DNA from 2 places in the Dietzia maris genome. Region 1 is predicted to be linked to the other one. Evidence: riboswitches for the same ligand, from Rfam matches in the RefSeq annotation. Region 1 holds a riboswitch; the other holds the start of a gene.
The links. A riboswitch is a leader RNA that binds a small molecule or an ion and turns the genes downstream of it on or off. The one in region 1 is predicted to bind cyclic di-AMP.

Region 1 (6,153 bases):
ACGCGGTCGGCGCCCGACTGCCGCTGGGGCGCCCGGGCCGGATCACGAGCACGGCGGCGGGGGCGGCGCTGGCCACGGCCGTCGTCGCGGCATTCCTCGGCACGCTCTGGGGCGCGGCCGTCCTGGCGCTGGTGGCCGCGGTGTGCAGCGCACTCGGCAAGGTGGCACTGGACGCGTCCATCCAGACCGACATCCCCGACGCCGCCCGCTCGTCGGCGTTCGGTCGGTCCGAGACCGCGTTGCAGCTGGCGTGGGTCGCGGGCGGGGCGTTGGGCGTGCTGTTGCCGCCCGACTTCACGATCGGGTTCTCGATGATCGCCTCGGTCGGCGCCCTGCTGTTCGCGCAGTCACTGCTCACCGCTCGCGGCTCCACCCTCGTCCCCGGCCTGGGCGGCGACCGGCCGCGGTTCCCGGGCGGGCCCCGTGACCCGGGTGCGCTCGGCGGCCACCTGCTCGGCAGAATGAAGGGGTGAGTTCCCTGAGTGATGCCCCGTCGACCGGCCCCCGCGTCCGCCCGATCACCTGGGCGATCCTGGCGTGGATGATCATCATGATCGCGGCGATCGTCGGCGCGTGGCAGGGGTCGGAGTCCCGCTACGGGGCGCTGCCCGAGATCACCGTCGCCACCGACCGCGGGCAGGAGAAGGTCCTCCCGTTCACCGCGACCGACCTGGACGGCAACACGTACACCAACCCGGTCGGCGAATTCCACGTGCAGGACGAGCACACGTTGACGGTCCGGCTACCCGGCGAGCTGCGGTCCGCGACGATGGACGTCTACGAGGTCCGCGCCGACGGGGTGCGCGACTACACGGTCGAGGCGGACGGACCCGGCCAGCTCCTCGTGCCCGTGACCACCCCGGAGGAGGGCCGGATCGAGGGCCTGGCCATCCGGGCAGTGGCGATCGTCTACGCGGCGGACGGCTCGGAGTCGATCCTCAACGGCGAGTGGTCGGTCGGCTTCACCTACGAGGACTGACCCACCGAACGCACTGGAGCCGGGCCCTCGCCCCGGCCCTGCGCCGTGACGGGATCAGGCGTCCAGCTCGCGCGCTACCGCGCGCAGGACCGAGGCAACCCGGCTCGAGATCTTGTGGTCCGGTCGGTGACCGCGCCGCAACTCCGGCTGGACGGTCGACTCGAGCACCTTGATCATGTCCTCGACCATCCCGTGCAGCTCATCGGGCGAGCGCCTGGGCCCGCCGCGCGGGGCGCGCTCCTCGGCGACGGTCGGCTCGTCGTGGACCACCACGCGCAGCGCCTGCGGACCGCGGCGGCCGGAGACCATGTCGAACTCCACACGCTGACGGGGGCGCAGGGTCTCCACGCCGGCGGGGAGCGCGTCCGCGCGTACGTAGACGTCCTCGCCGCCCTCCTGGGACAGGAAGCCGAACCCCTTCTCCGCGTCGTACCACTTGACCTTGCCGCTGGGCACCGCGAACCACCTTCCGTCCCGGGCGCGCACGGGCGCGACCGACAACTCCACTGACGATCAGAGACTACCCTCGTGCGCGTTGGTGACGGCCGCGAGGCGAGCGGTACCCTCCCCTGTGTGACCTCCGACGATCGACGCCCGGCCGACGACCCCTGGACACCCGACGCGTCCGCCTCCGGTGACGCGCACGCGCCCGCGCGGCCACGTCGCCGCGGGCTGTTCGTGGCCGCGCTGATCATCTTCGCGATCGGGGTCGTCTTCACGATCGTCGCCGCGCTGACGCCGTTCGTGCTCGACCGCGACGCGCCGACGATCCTGTACCTCGGCGCGATGTTCTTCACTCCGGTGGGCTTCCTGCTGGGCCTCGCGTACGCCATTCTCGGCTCGCGCCCGCCCAGGGTGTGACCAACTCCACCCTCGTGGTAACGACCCAGGTAACGAGCGGATAACAGCGCGCTATCTCCGCCCGGGCGAGCTCTTTTTATTTCAGAATGGTGACGATCCGGCATCGAACCGCTACTGTTCCGTAGCAGACTCGTCAGCGAGTCGGCATCGGCCGCACCCACCGAACCCCGCCCTGCGGCCGACGCCACTGTGACCATTACCCGGGCGGGGACGGGGGACCCGACAGGGCCCACGACGGGCCCGGCGACCGCAGGTCGCCTTGGGGTGAAGCCGCCGCCGGCGGCCGGACGCACTCGTTTCCGAACCCGACAGCTCACCTCGTAGGCACAGAGTGAAAAGGACTGACGCGTACATGACCTCGTACACCGGACGCCACCGCGCCGCCACCCCCTCCTCCGCGCCCAAGACCGCCGTCAAGGTCGTGCTCGCCGGCACCGCCTTCTCCGCCGCGGGCCTGGCCCTCGCGCCGGCCGCCAACGCCGCGCCCGACTCCGACTGGGACCGTCTGGCCCAGTGTGAGTCCGGCGGCAACTGGGCCATCAACACCGGCAACGGCTACCAGGGCGGCCTGCAGTTCTCGCCGAGCACCTGGGCCGCCTACGGCGGCACGCAGTACGCGCCGACGGCCAACCAGGCCACGCGCGAGCAGCAGATCGCGATCGCCGAGAAGACCCTCGCCGGCCAGGGCTGGGGCGCATGGCCCGCCTGCTCGGCCAAGCTGGGCCTCAACTCGGCGCCCACCCCGCGTGACCTGTCGGCCCCGAAGCCGGCTCCGGCCCCGCGCCCGCACGCTGATACGGCCGCCCCGGCCGCCCCGCCCGAGGTCAGCGCCGCCGATCACGTGGCCACTCTCAAGGCGTTCGCCGAGAGCCGCGGTGTCTTCCTCCCGATCACCGAGGGTTACGAGGCCAACAAGGCCGCCGTCGACGCCGCCTACGCCGGCAACCAGGACCTGGTGGACGGCTTCGTCGCCACCTACCTGGCCAACTGACGCCGGCGACACCCGCCGAGCGGTCCCCGGGCCACGAGGAAGGGCCGCCACCCCCTACAGGGAGTGGCGGCCCTTCTCGCGTTCCTCGGCGCCGCGCCGGAGGTCGGATCTCAGGCGACCCAGGGCGCGCCGTTGATCTTGGTGTACGGGTGGATGTAACCGAGTCGCTCCTGCGGGAGCGGGAAGGTCTCCTGGCCGAACGGCGACAGGCCTCCCGCGACCAGCGCGGCGAGTTCGGTGACCGGGTGCTCGCCGAACGAGGCGTCGGGCCAACCCGGGTTGTCATAGGTCAGATTCTTCTTGGCAGCCACGCCTGTAGTCTCTCACCTCCGACCCGATTCGGCAGCAGGTGGGTCGATTCCCACGCGGACCGGTTCTCACGGCCGCCGCGGTCTCACTAGGCTGGGACGGATCATGCCCAGCTCCCGAGCCACCTCACGCGGCGCCGCCTCACGCGGCGCCGCCGCCGACGCGCCGGACTTCCCCGCCTGGCTCGCCGGGTTGTCCGACGACGCCCTCGTGCGCGTGTGCGAGCTGCGCCCGGACGTGGCCACTCCCCCGCCCGCCTCGCTGGACGTGTTGGCGTCGCGACTGCGCCTGCCGGCGTCCACCGCGCGGGCGGTGGGGACGTTGTCGTGGCCGGAGCTGCTCGTGGCCGCCGCGGCCGCGGCGGTCGGCGCCGATTCCGGGGCCGTACCACTGGGCGCGGTGTCGGGGAGACTGGGTGTCGACGACGACGAGCCCGTCTTCCACGCCGCCGTGGCCCGTCTCCGCGAACTCGCGTTGATCTGGGGCGAGGAGGACTCGGCGCGGATGGTGCCCGTCACGGCGGTGGCGATCCGGTCGGCTCCCGTGGTGGCCCCTCATCCGGGCGAGCCCGCCGGGGCCGATCTCGAGGCGGCGTGGGGCGGCCTGTCCTCGGCTGCGGCGGGGGTCCTCGAGGCCATCGCCCGCGGGCGCATCCCGGCCGGTGCGCTCGGGGCCGGGGCGTCGGAGTCCGTGCGCGCGGCCGCGGTCGAACTCGCCCAGGCGGGGTTGGCGGAGCTCACCGGCGACGACGACGCCGAGCGGGTGGTGCCCCGCGCCCACGCCCTCGACCGGGCGCGCCACGGGGCCCGCGCGGACGGCTCGTCCCTGCTCCACCCACCGGCCTGGGCGACGCCTCGCGCCGGGGCGGGTGCCGGGCGGGCCCGCGAGGTGGACGCCTCCGGCGGCGTGGCGGCCCTCGACCTGCTCCACCGCTGCGACTCGGTGCTGGCGGCGCTCTCGACCGCCCCGGCGGCCACCCTCAAGGCCGGCGGCGTGGGGGTCCGCGAGTTGCGCCGGGTGGCGCGGGCGGCCGCGCTCGAGGAGTCCGAGCTGCCCCTGTTGCTCGAGGTCCTCGCGGCCGCCGGCCTCATCGCGGTCGGCGACGCCGAGGTCGGGGACGTCGACTACGACTCGGTGTGGGCGCCCACCGAGGCCGCGGACGTGTGGTCGGCGCGCGAGCCCGCCCGCCGCTGGGCCGAGCTGGTCGTGGCGTGGTGGTCGATGCCGCGCACCCCGTGGCGCGTCGGCTCCGAGCTCGAGGGCGGCGGGACCCTGCCCGCACTGGGCGAGCCCGTCGGCCCGCCCGGACCGACGGAACGCGGCCGCGTCCTGAAGGCGCTGGCCGCCCTGGACCCCGCGGCCGAGCCCGCCGACGCCCTGCTGCCCGAGGTGGTGCGCTGGTCGGCGCCGGTGTGGTTCTCGCGTGCGGGTGCGCGGCCCGTCTCGGAGACCGTGGCCGAGGCGCGACGGATGGGACTCGTCGTCGGGACCGTGGCCACCTCGGCCGCCCGCCACCTGGTCGACGCCACCCACGGCGCGGGGGTCTCCGGCGCGGGTGTCTCCGGGGGTTCCGGCGGCGCGGTCGTCGAGGACCTGGAACCGATCCTCACCGCCGCGTTGCCCGCCCCGGTGTCGGAGGTCATCGTCCAGGCGGACCTGACGATCCTCGCCCCCGGCCCGCTGACCCCGGAGCTGGCGGCGGAGTTCGCCCTCCTCGCCGACGTCGAGTCCGCCGGCGCCGCCACCACCTACCGCGTCACCGAGACGTCCCTGCGCCGCGCGCTCGACGCCGGACGCACGGCCGCGGGCATCCGCGAGATGCTCGCCCGCACGTCCGTCACCCCTGTCCCGCAGTCGCTGGACTACCTGATCGAGGACGTCGCCCGCCGCCACGGGCGCCTGCGGGTGGGCACCGCCCTGTCGTTCATCCGCTGCGACGATCCGTCCCTCGTCGCGCAGGTCCTCGGCTCGCCGGTGGCGGAGAGCGCCGCGCTGCGCTCGGTGGCGCCCACCGTCCTGGTCTCCCAGGCCCGACCGCTCGACCTGGTCGAGGCGCTGCGCGTGCACGGGTTCGCCCCCGTCGTGGAGGACACCTCCGGAGCGGTCGTCGCGCTGTCCCGGCCGGCCGCCCGCGTCCGCGAGTCCCGCACCACCCGGGCGCCCCGCGTCCCGACCCGCGCGCCCACCACCTCCGAACTGCGGGCAGCGGTCGCGGCGATGCGCTCCGCGGACCGCGTGCGCTCGGCGCGCGGTACCTCCGCGGGCGCGTACACGGGCGAGGCCGCCATCGCCCGCCTGCACGAGGCCGCGGGCACCGGCACGGCCGTCACCGTCTCCGTGGTCGACGCCGCGGGCCGCTCCTCCGCCCGGCTGGTCGTCCCCGCCTCCGTCGGCGGGGGCCGGATCGAGGGAATCGAGCCGGACTCGGCCGAGCCCGTCGTCCTGCCGCTGCACCGGGTGATCTCCGTCTCCGACGTCGAACCCACGCGCTGACGCGGATTTCTGGACAATGGAGGGTCGGGCCCACGCGGGCCCGGCGAGAGACCCGAGGAGGCCCGAAGTGAGCGGTGGACCGCTGATCGTCCAGTCGGACAAGACAGTGCTGCTGGAGATCGACCACGAGCAGGCCGCCGACGCCCGACAGGCGCTGGCCCCCTTCGCCGAACTCGAGCGCGCGCCCGAGCACGTCCACACCTACCGGATCACGCCGCTGGCCCTGTGGAACGCCCGGGCCGCCGGGCACGACGCCGAGCAGGTGGTCGACGTCCTGGTCTCCTACTCGCGCTTCCCCGTGCCGCAACCGCTGCTCGTGGACATCGCCGAGACCATGGCGCGCTACGGCCGGCTGCAGCTGGTCAAGAGCCCGGTGCACGGCCTGACGCTCGTCTCCCTCGACTCCGCCGTGCTCGCCGAGGTCAAGCGACACAAGAAGATCGCCCCCATGCTCGGCGCCGACATCGACGCGGACACGGTGATCGTGCACCCCTCCGAGCGCGGTCGGCTCAAGCAGGAG
Region 2 (6,153 bases), 440 kb from region 1:
GGTGCACCAGAAGTACGCCGAGCAGATCGAGGCCCTCTACGCCTGACGGCGCGGCCTGACGGTCGGGCCGAGCCGGACGGCACGACGGCCCGGACGCGTGCTCTCGCGGGTCACTCCCCCGAGAGCACGCGTTGCATGTCCCGCGCCAGGTCCTCCCACCGCCAGTTCTCGAGGACCCAACGGCGGCCACTGAGCCCCATCGAGGACGCCCGCGGACGGTCCTCGAGCAGCCCGGCCACCGCGTCGACGATCTCGCGCCGCGAGGTCCCGTCCACCACGAGTCCGGTCCGCCCGTCCCGGACCGTCTCCGGCGCTCCCCCGCTACGCCCCGCCACCACCGGTACGCCACACGCCGAGGCCTCGAGGTAGACGATCCCCAGTCCCTCCACGTCCAGCCCGCCGCCGCGCGTGCGGCACGGCATCGCGAAGACGTCGGCCATGCGGTGGTGGTCGACGATCTCGTCCGCGGGGATCCGGCCGGAGAAGATGACCCGGTCCGCCACGCCGTACCGGCGTGCGAGCCCCTCGAGCGTCCGTCTGTACGGCCCCCCGCCGACGACGACGAGGACGGCCCCGGGCACCCGTCGGGCGATCTCCGGCATCGCGCGGATGAGCGCATCCTGACCTTTCCGCGGCACGAGACGGGACAGGCACACGATCACGTCGCGGTCCGCGACCCCGTAGCGGTCCCGGATCGCCCGGCGCCTGACCGGGTCCGGGCGGAACCGTTCCGTGTCGACACCGCCCGGTTGACGCACCAGCCGTGCCCGGGGGCCGAAGGCCGCGGAGACGCGCCTTCGCGTGTAGTCACTGACGTAGGTGATCGCGTCGGTCGACTCCCCGATCACGCGCAGGACCTGACGCGACCCGGGGAGCATCGACCATCCCACCTCGTGCCCGTGGGTACTCGCCACGACCCGCTCCACGGGCCCCTCACGCAGGACCGGGGCCATGGCCGCGAGCGGGGCGGCCGCCCCGAACCAGATCGTCGTCGCCCCGAAATCCGAGGCGAGGCGACGCGCCCGGGCCGCCAGGTCCGGCGTCGGCAGCAACATCTCGGTGGGTACGCGCTCCACGAGATAGGGCTTCGACGCGTCGTACTCGGCGGACTCGGCACCGCGGAACGTCGACGCGAGGACCGCGACCTCGGCGGGGTCGAGGTGGCTCAGGTACGTCTCGAGATAGGACTGGATCCCGCCGGGGCGCGGCGGGTAGTCGTTGGTGATCAGCAGGGTCTTGGTCATCGACTCCGAGCCTGCCACAGCACCTACACCGGCCCCGCGCGACCCGGCACGACCGTGCGCCCCGGGAACGTCACGGGGCCGTCCGCGCGCGGTCAGTACCGTCGGATCGAGTGGATCGGCATAGCGTCGACCCTCTCCAGTCTGACGGGGACGCCGTAGGTCGGGGCGTGCAGCACCAGACCGTCGCCGGCGTACATCCCCACGTGGGTCGCCTCCGGGTAGTAGATGACGAGATCGCCGGGACGGGCGTCCCGCATCGCCACGGGCGCCCCGGAGACCGCCTGCGCCTGGCTCGATCGTGGCAGGGTCTTGCCCTCCCGGGCGTACGACCACACCATGAGCCCGGAGCAGTCGAACTCGTCGGGACCGGTGGCGCCCCACGAGTACGGAGCGCCGAGCCGGGTCAGTGCCACGCGGAGCGCGGCCGAGTTGGCGTCGTCCACGGGCGGGGCGACGTAACCGGCGGGCATCACCGGCCCGCCGACCCACAGGGCCCGCTGCCCGTCCGACAGGGAGTCCACGCGGCGACGTACCTCGTCCATGAGTTCGCGCATCTCGGCCATGCGCCGGTCGAGGTGATCGGCGTGCTCTCGCGCCGCGCGAGCGGAGGCCCGCGCAGCATCCGCGGCCCTGGTGGCGTCATCCCGGAGGCGTGCGGCAGTCTCGGAGGCCGCCCGCGAGGCGTCCAGTGCGCTCGTGGTCGCGCCGGACAGCCGGCGTAGCGCGTCCAATCTGTGCACGAGGTCCCGTGGGCTCTCGGCGAGCATCGCGGCACGGGTCGCGCCCGGGTCGCCACCGCGGTACCTCATGGCGGCGAGGTGGTCGACGAGGGACTGATCCCTCACGGCCGCACCGTCGGCCACCGCGGCTCGGCCGGCGGCTGCCCCGGCGGCCCGCTCGAGGCGATCCCGCTCCCGCTCGGCGCGGTCGAGTTCCGCGCGGGCCAGGTGGAGTTCCTCGCCGAGAGCCCCCGCCGCCTCGGACAGCCGCGCCAACTCGGCCAGGTCCTCGCCCGCCGCGGACACGGAGCCCTCCGGAGCACCGCGCGAGGCGGAGGCCGGCGCATCGACCGCGCTCTCGCTCAGAGTGGGGGGAGCGTCAGCCGCGGGGGCCGCGGTCGTCGTGGAGGCGGCGACGGGAACGGTGGGCTGAGCAGTGGCGGTGGGTTGAGCGGTGACACCGGCGACGGCCAGCAGCACCACGACCGCCGCGGCCGCAGCGGCGGCGACCATGCTCACGCGGGGACGGGGCTTCATCTGCTGTCGTCGGTCTCTCGGATCCGGGGTGCGCCTGGGCTGGGCCGGTCCGAACGCCTGCAGAGGCGTCCGGCTCCCGAGAGGGGATGTTACATACGACACACCCCGCCCGGGGCCGGTACGCGACCGGTCTCAGGCGGGGTGTGCAGGAGTCGGAGAGCCGACCCGCTCAGTAGTAGCGGGTGGCGCCGTAGAACGGCATCGAGTCCAGCGACGCGTAGCTCACGGAGGTACCGGAGTACGGGGCGTGGACGACCTGACCGTTGCCGGCGTAGATGCCGACGTGGGACGCGCCACTGTAGAAGGCGACGATGTCGCCGGGCTGCAGGTCGGACTTGGCCACCGGGGTGCCGCCGCCGATCTGAGCCTGGCTCGTCCGCGGGATCGAGATCCCCGCCTCCTTGTAGGCCCACGAGGTCAGGCCGGAGCAGTCGAACGAGCTGGGGCCGGTCGCTCCCCACGCGTAGGGCGAGCCGACACGAGTGGTGGCCGCGTCCAGGATGCGCTGGCCGGTGGAGATCTCGGGCGCCGGGGTGGCGAACTCGACCGGAGCGGCCGGGGCCGCCTGGGCGGCCTGCTGGAGGCCGGCCGGAAGTGCGATGCCCTCCGGGACGTCGATGGTGACCTGGGCCGGAACACCCGGCAGCCGCAGCTCGACGGGGACGTCGACGGTCACGGGCGCGGCGGACGCGGTCCCGGAGCCCGCGACAGCGGCTCCGGCGGCGAGCAGTCCGGCGGCGGCCACGCGGCGGCCGGTCGAGCTGGTCTTGATGCTGTGGACTCCCACGAGAGACTTTCCTCTTTCTTCCTGCGACACCGACCGGGTTAGCTGACGGGTTCGGACACGGAAGTCTGTCCTACGCTCGCCGACCTCCCGGTCGTCGAGCGATTCACCCCAGTGGAACGTGGTTCCCCGGCGCGCCCTCGGGCGCTTAGGCGTGACCCCGGCTCCCCACCGGCGGGCGGGGAATGACTTCCGAGGTCTCGAAAAGGTTACGAAACCATCTCGCCGAAGTCCAGTTCCCCGCTCACGCGGCGGTTTCCGCGGCCAGGATGTCGATGGACGTCACCATGCCCGCGGCTCGGAGGACATCGATCGCCGTCCGCACCTCCGGGTCCAGCACGTACCCGCAGGACTCCGGAGAAAGCTCATCTACCTGGCCCTTCTCGCCGAGAAGCAGGGAAACGATGCAGCCTTCACAGTCGCCCGCCACCGCCGGGCAGCGAGCGCAATCCATCGACACCATGATCTATCTCACATTCCGTCCTGGGCGTGTTGCCCGTTCGTTATCGAGCCGCGATGCGGCCCGCGGCGGTCGGCCCGGGGCGCACCCTAGGAACCGGGTACGACACACTCCCCCGGTCCGTGGCCCCGCCGCCGCCCACGGACGGCGATGTCGGACCCCGCCGCTACCGTCTCCGTCATGCCCCCGTCCACCTCACCGGCACCCGTCGGCGTGCAGGCCGCGTTCGACGAGCTCGAGCCGCTGCTGTCCGAGGTGACCTTCGTCGTCGTCGACCTCGAGACCACCGGCACCAGGCCGGGCGGCGACGAGATCACCGAGATCGGCGCCGTCCGGGTCAGGGGAGGCGAGGTGCAGGCGGAGCTGTCGACCTTCGTCTCGATCGACGGTGTCCTACCGGGGCACATCAGCAGGCTGACGGGAATAGCACCGGAGGATCTCGTCGGGGCGCCGTCCCTCGGCGAGGTGATGGCGACGTTCCTCGAGTTCTCGCGCGGGGCGGTCCTGGTGGCACACAACGCCCGGTTCGACCTCGGCTTCCTCCGCGCCGCCGCGGCAGCGACGGGCCACCGGTGGCCGGATCCCCCGTCCGTGTGCACCCTCGCGCTCGCCCGGCGGGTGCTGCACCCGGGCGAGACGCGTGGCCACCGGCTCGGGGTCCTGGCCGCACACCTGGGCGCCACGGTCGAGCCCAATCACCGCGCCCTGCAGGACGCGCGTGCCACCGTGGACGTACTGCACGCCCTCATCTCGCGGGTCGGTGACTGCGGGGTGTCCACCCTTTCGGAGCTGCTGGCGTACGACGGCCGCCTGGCTCCCGAGATCCGACGTCGCGCGACCCTCACCGAGTCGCTCACCGACGGTCCCGGGGTCTACGTCTTCCGCGACGAGGCCGGCGGGCCGCTGTACGTCGGTTCGTCCGGTTCGGTGCGTCGTCGCGCGCGTTCCTATTACTCCGGCGGGGACACCCGAGGACGGATGCGCACCATGGTCGGCCTGGCCGCATCGGTGGACTCAGTGCCGTGCGCCCACCTCCTCGAGGCGTGGACCGTCGAGGAACAACTCATCGACTCACTGCAGCCACCGTTCAACAGACGGTCCCGCAGCCCCCGGCGAGGCTGGTGGCTCTCCCCTCCCACCGGCCGCGCCAGCCGCCCGACGATCGTCCGGGTCCCGGAGGATCCCACTGCGATCGGACCCTTCCGCCGCGCCGAGGACGCGCGCACCGCCTGGGAGGACCTCCTCGAGGCTTTCGGCGGTCGGCCCGCGCCCGAGAGCTGGGCGGCGCTCGCCGACGGGCGTGATTCGGCCCCGCTGCATGCGCTCGTGGAGCAGATCGACCGACTGGCCGCAGGCGGGGCCTTCGAACGCGGGGCGAGACTGCGCGACAGGACCGCCGCCCTCATCCGGGTACTCGCCCGCCGGCAGGAGCTGGTCGCCACCGCCGCGCTCGCAGAGATCGTGCTCGTCCAACCGGCGCCCCGCCGGGCCTGGGCGGTGGCGGTCGTCCGCCACGGCCGGCTCGCCGGATCCGGCACGGTTCCACCCGGAGCCGCGCCCATGCCGGTCATCGACGGACTACGGGCCGCCGCGGCCACCGTGCAGCCCGCACCCGGGCCGTTCGCCGGGGCGACCCGGGCCCAGATTCAGAACGTCCACCGATGGATCGACTCCACGCAGACCCGCATCGTCTCGGTCGACGGCTGCTGGACGCTCCCCGTCCAGGGTGCGCACACCCTGACGGACTGGGCTGACCGGGCCGAACACGCGGCCGCCGATCACCGCCACGCCTGACTCACCGGTTCGCGCTGAAACCGACCCACTTCTCGAGCAGACGCGCCGCCTCGCCGTCGTCGATCGCCGTCGCCGCCCGGTCCACGGCCGCACGCATCGCGGTCACCAGGTCCGCATCTCTGTCGAGCCCGTCGAACGCCACCAGCGCCGCCGCGGAGTTGAGCAGGACCGCGTCACGCACCGGCCCGGTCTTCCCCGCCAGGAGATCCCGGGCGACCCCGGCGTTGTGCACCCCGTCGCCGCCACGGAGATCCTCGATCGAGCACGTGCTCATCCCGAAGTCGGCGGGCTCGATCCGGTCCTCGTCGACCTGACCGTCGGACACCCGCAGGACCCGGGTCGGACCCGTCATCGTGATCTCGTCCAACCCGTCGGAACCGCGGACGACCAGAGCCGATCGGCCGCGCAGCGCGAACACCTCCGCCATCACCGAGAGGAGATTCTCGAAGGCGCAGCCGATGAGGTTCGCCGTCGGAGCGGCCGGGTTCGTCAACGGCCCCAGGATGTTGAAGACGGTCGGGATGCCGATCTCCCGCCGCGGCGTCGCGGCGAAGCGCAGAGCGGGGTGGAACACGGGGGCAAAGCAGAAGGCCACCCCCACCTCGTCGAGACAAC

Region 2: another riboswitch for cyclic di-AMP. It lies ahead of VYL96_RS06165 (C40 family peptidase); the one in region 1 lies ahead of VYL96_RS04115 (transglycosylase family protein).

What each region holds. Positions count from the first base shown of each region.
Region 1 covers NZ_CP143053.1:905,674-911,826, reverse strand. Annotated here, with positions in the region: gene VYL96_RS04135 (MFS transporter) at 1-473, shown strand, start outside; gene VYL96_RS04130 (DUF2771 family protein) at 470-979, shown strand; gene VYL96_RS04125 (cold-shock protein) at 1,034-1,435, opposite strand; gene VYL96_RS04120 (hypothetical protein) at 1,553-1,840, shown strand; cyclic di-AMP (ydaO/yuaA leader) riboswitch at 2,022-2,181, shown strand; gene VYL96_RS04115 (transglycosylase family protein) at 2,193-2,831, shown strand; gene VYL96_RS04110 (hypothetical protein) at 2,942-3,142, opposite strand; gene VYL96_RS04105 (helicase-associated domain-containing protein) at 3,246-5,633, shown strand; gene VYL96_RS04100 (DNA repair helicase XPB) at 5,701-6,153, shown strand, end outside.
Region 2 covers NZ_CP143053.1:1,346,438-1,352,590, reverse strand. Annotated here, with positions in the region: gene VYL96_RS06180 (AMP-dependent synthetase/ligase) at 1-46, shown strand, start outside; gene VYL96_RS06175 (glycosyltransferase family 4 protein) at 111-1,244, opposite strand; gene VYL96_RS06170 (NlpC/P60 family protein) at 1,337-2,500, opposite strand; gene VYL96_RS06165 (C40 family peptidase) at 2,670-3,287, opposite strand; cyclic di-AMP (ydaO/yuaA leader) riboswitch at 3,300-3,449, opposite strand; gene VYL96_RS06160 (hypothetical protein) at 3,529-3,747, opposite strand; gene VYL96_RS06155 (DEDD exonuclease domain-containing protein) at 3,925-5,538, shown strand; gene trpD (anthranilate phosphoribosyltransferase) at 5,540-6,153, opposite strand, start outside.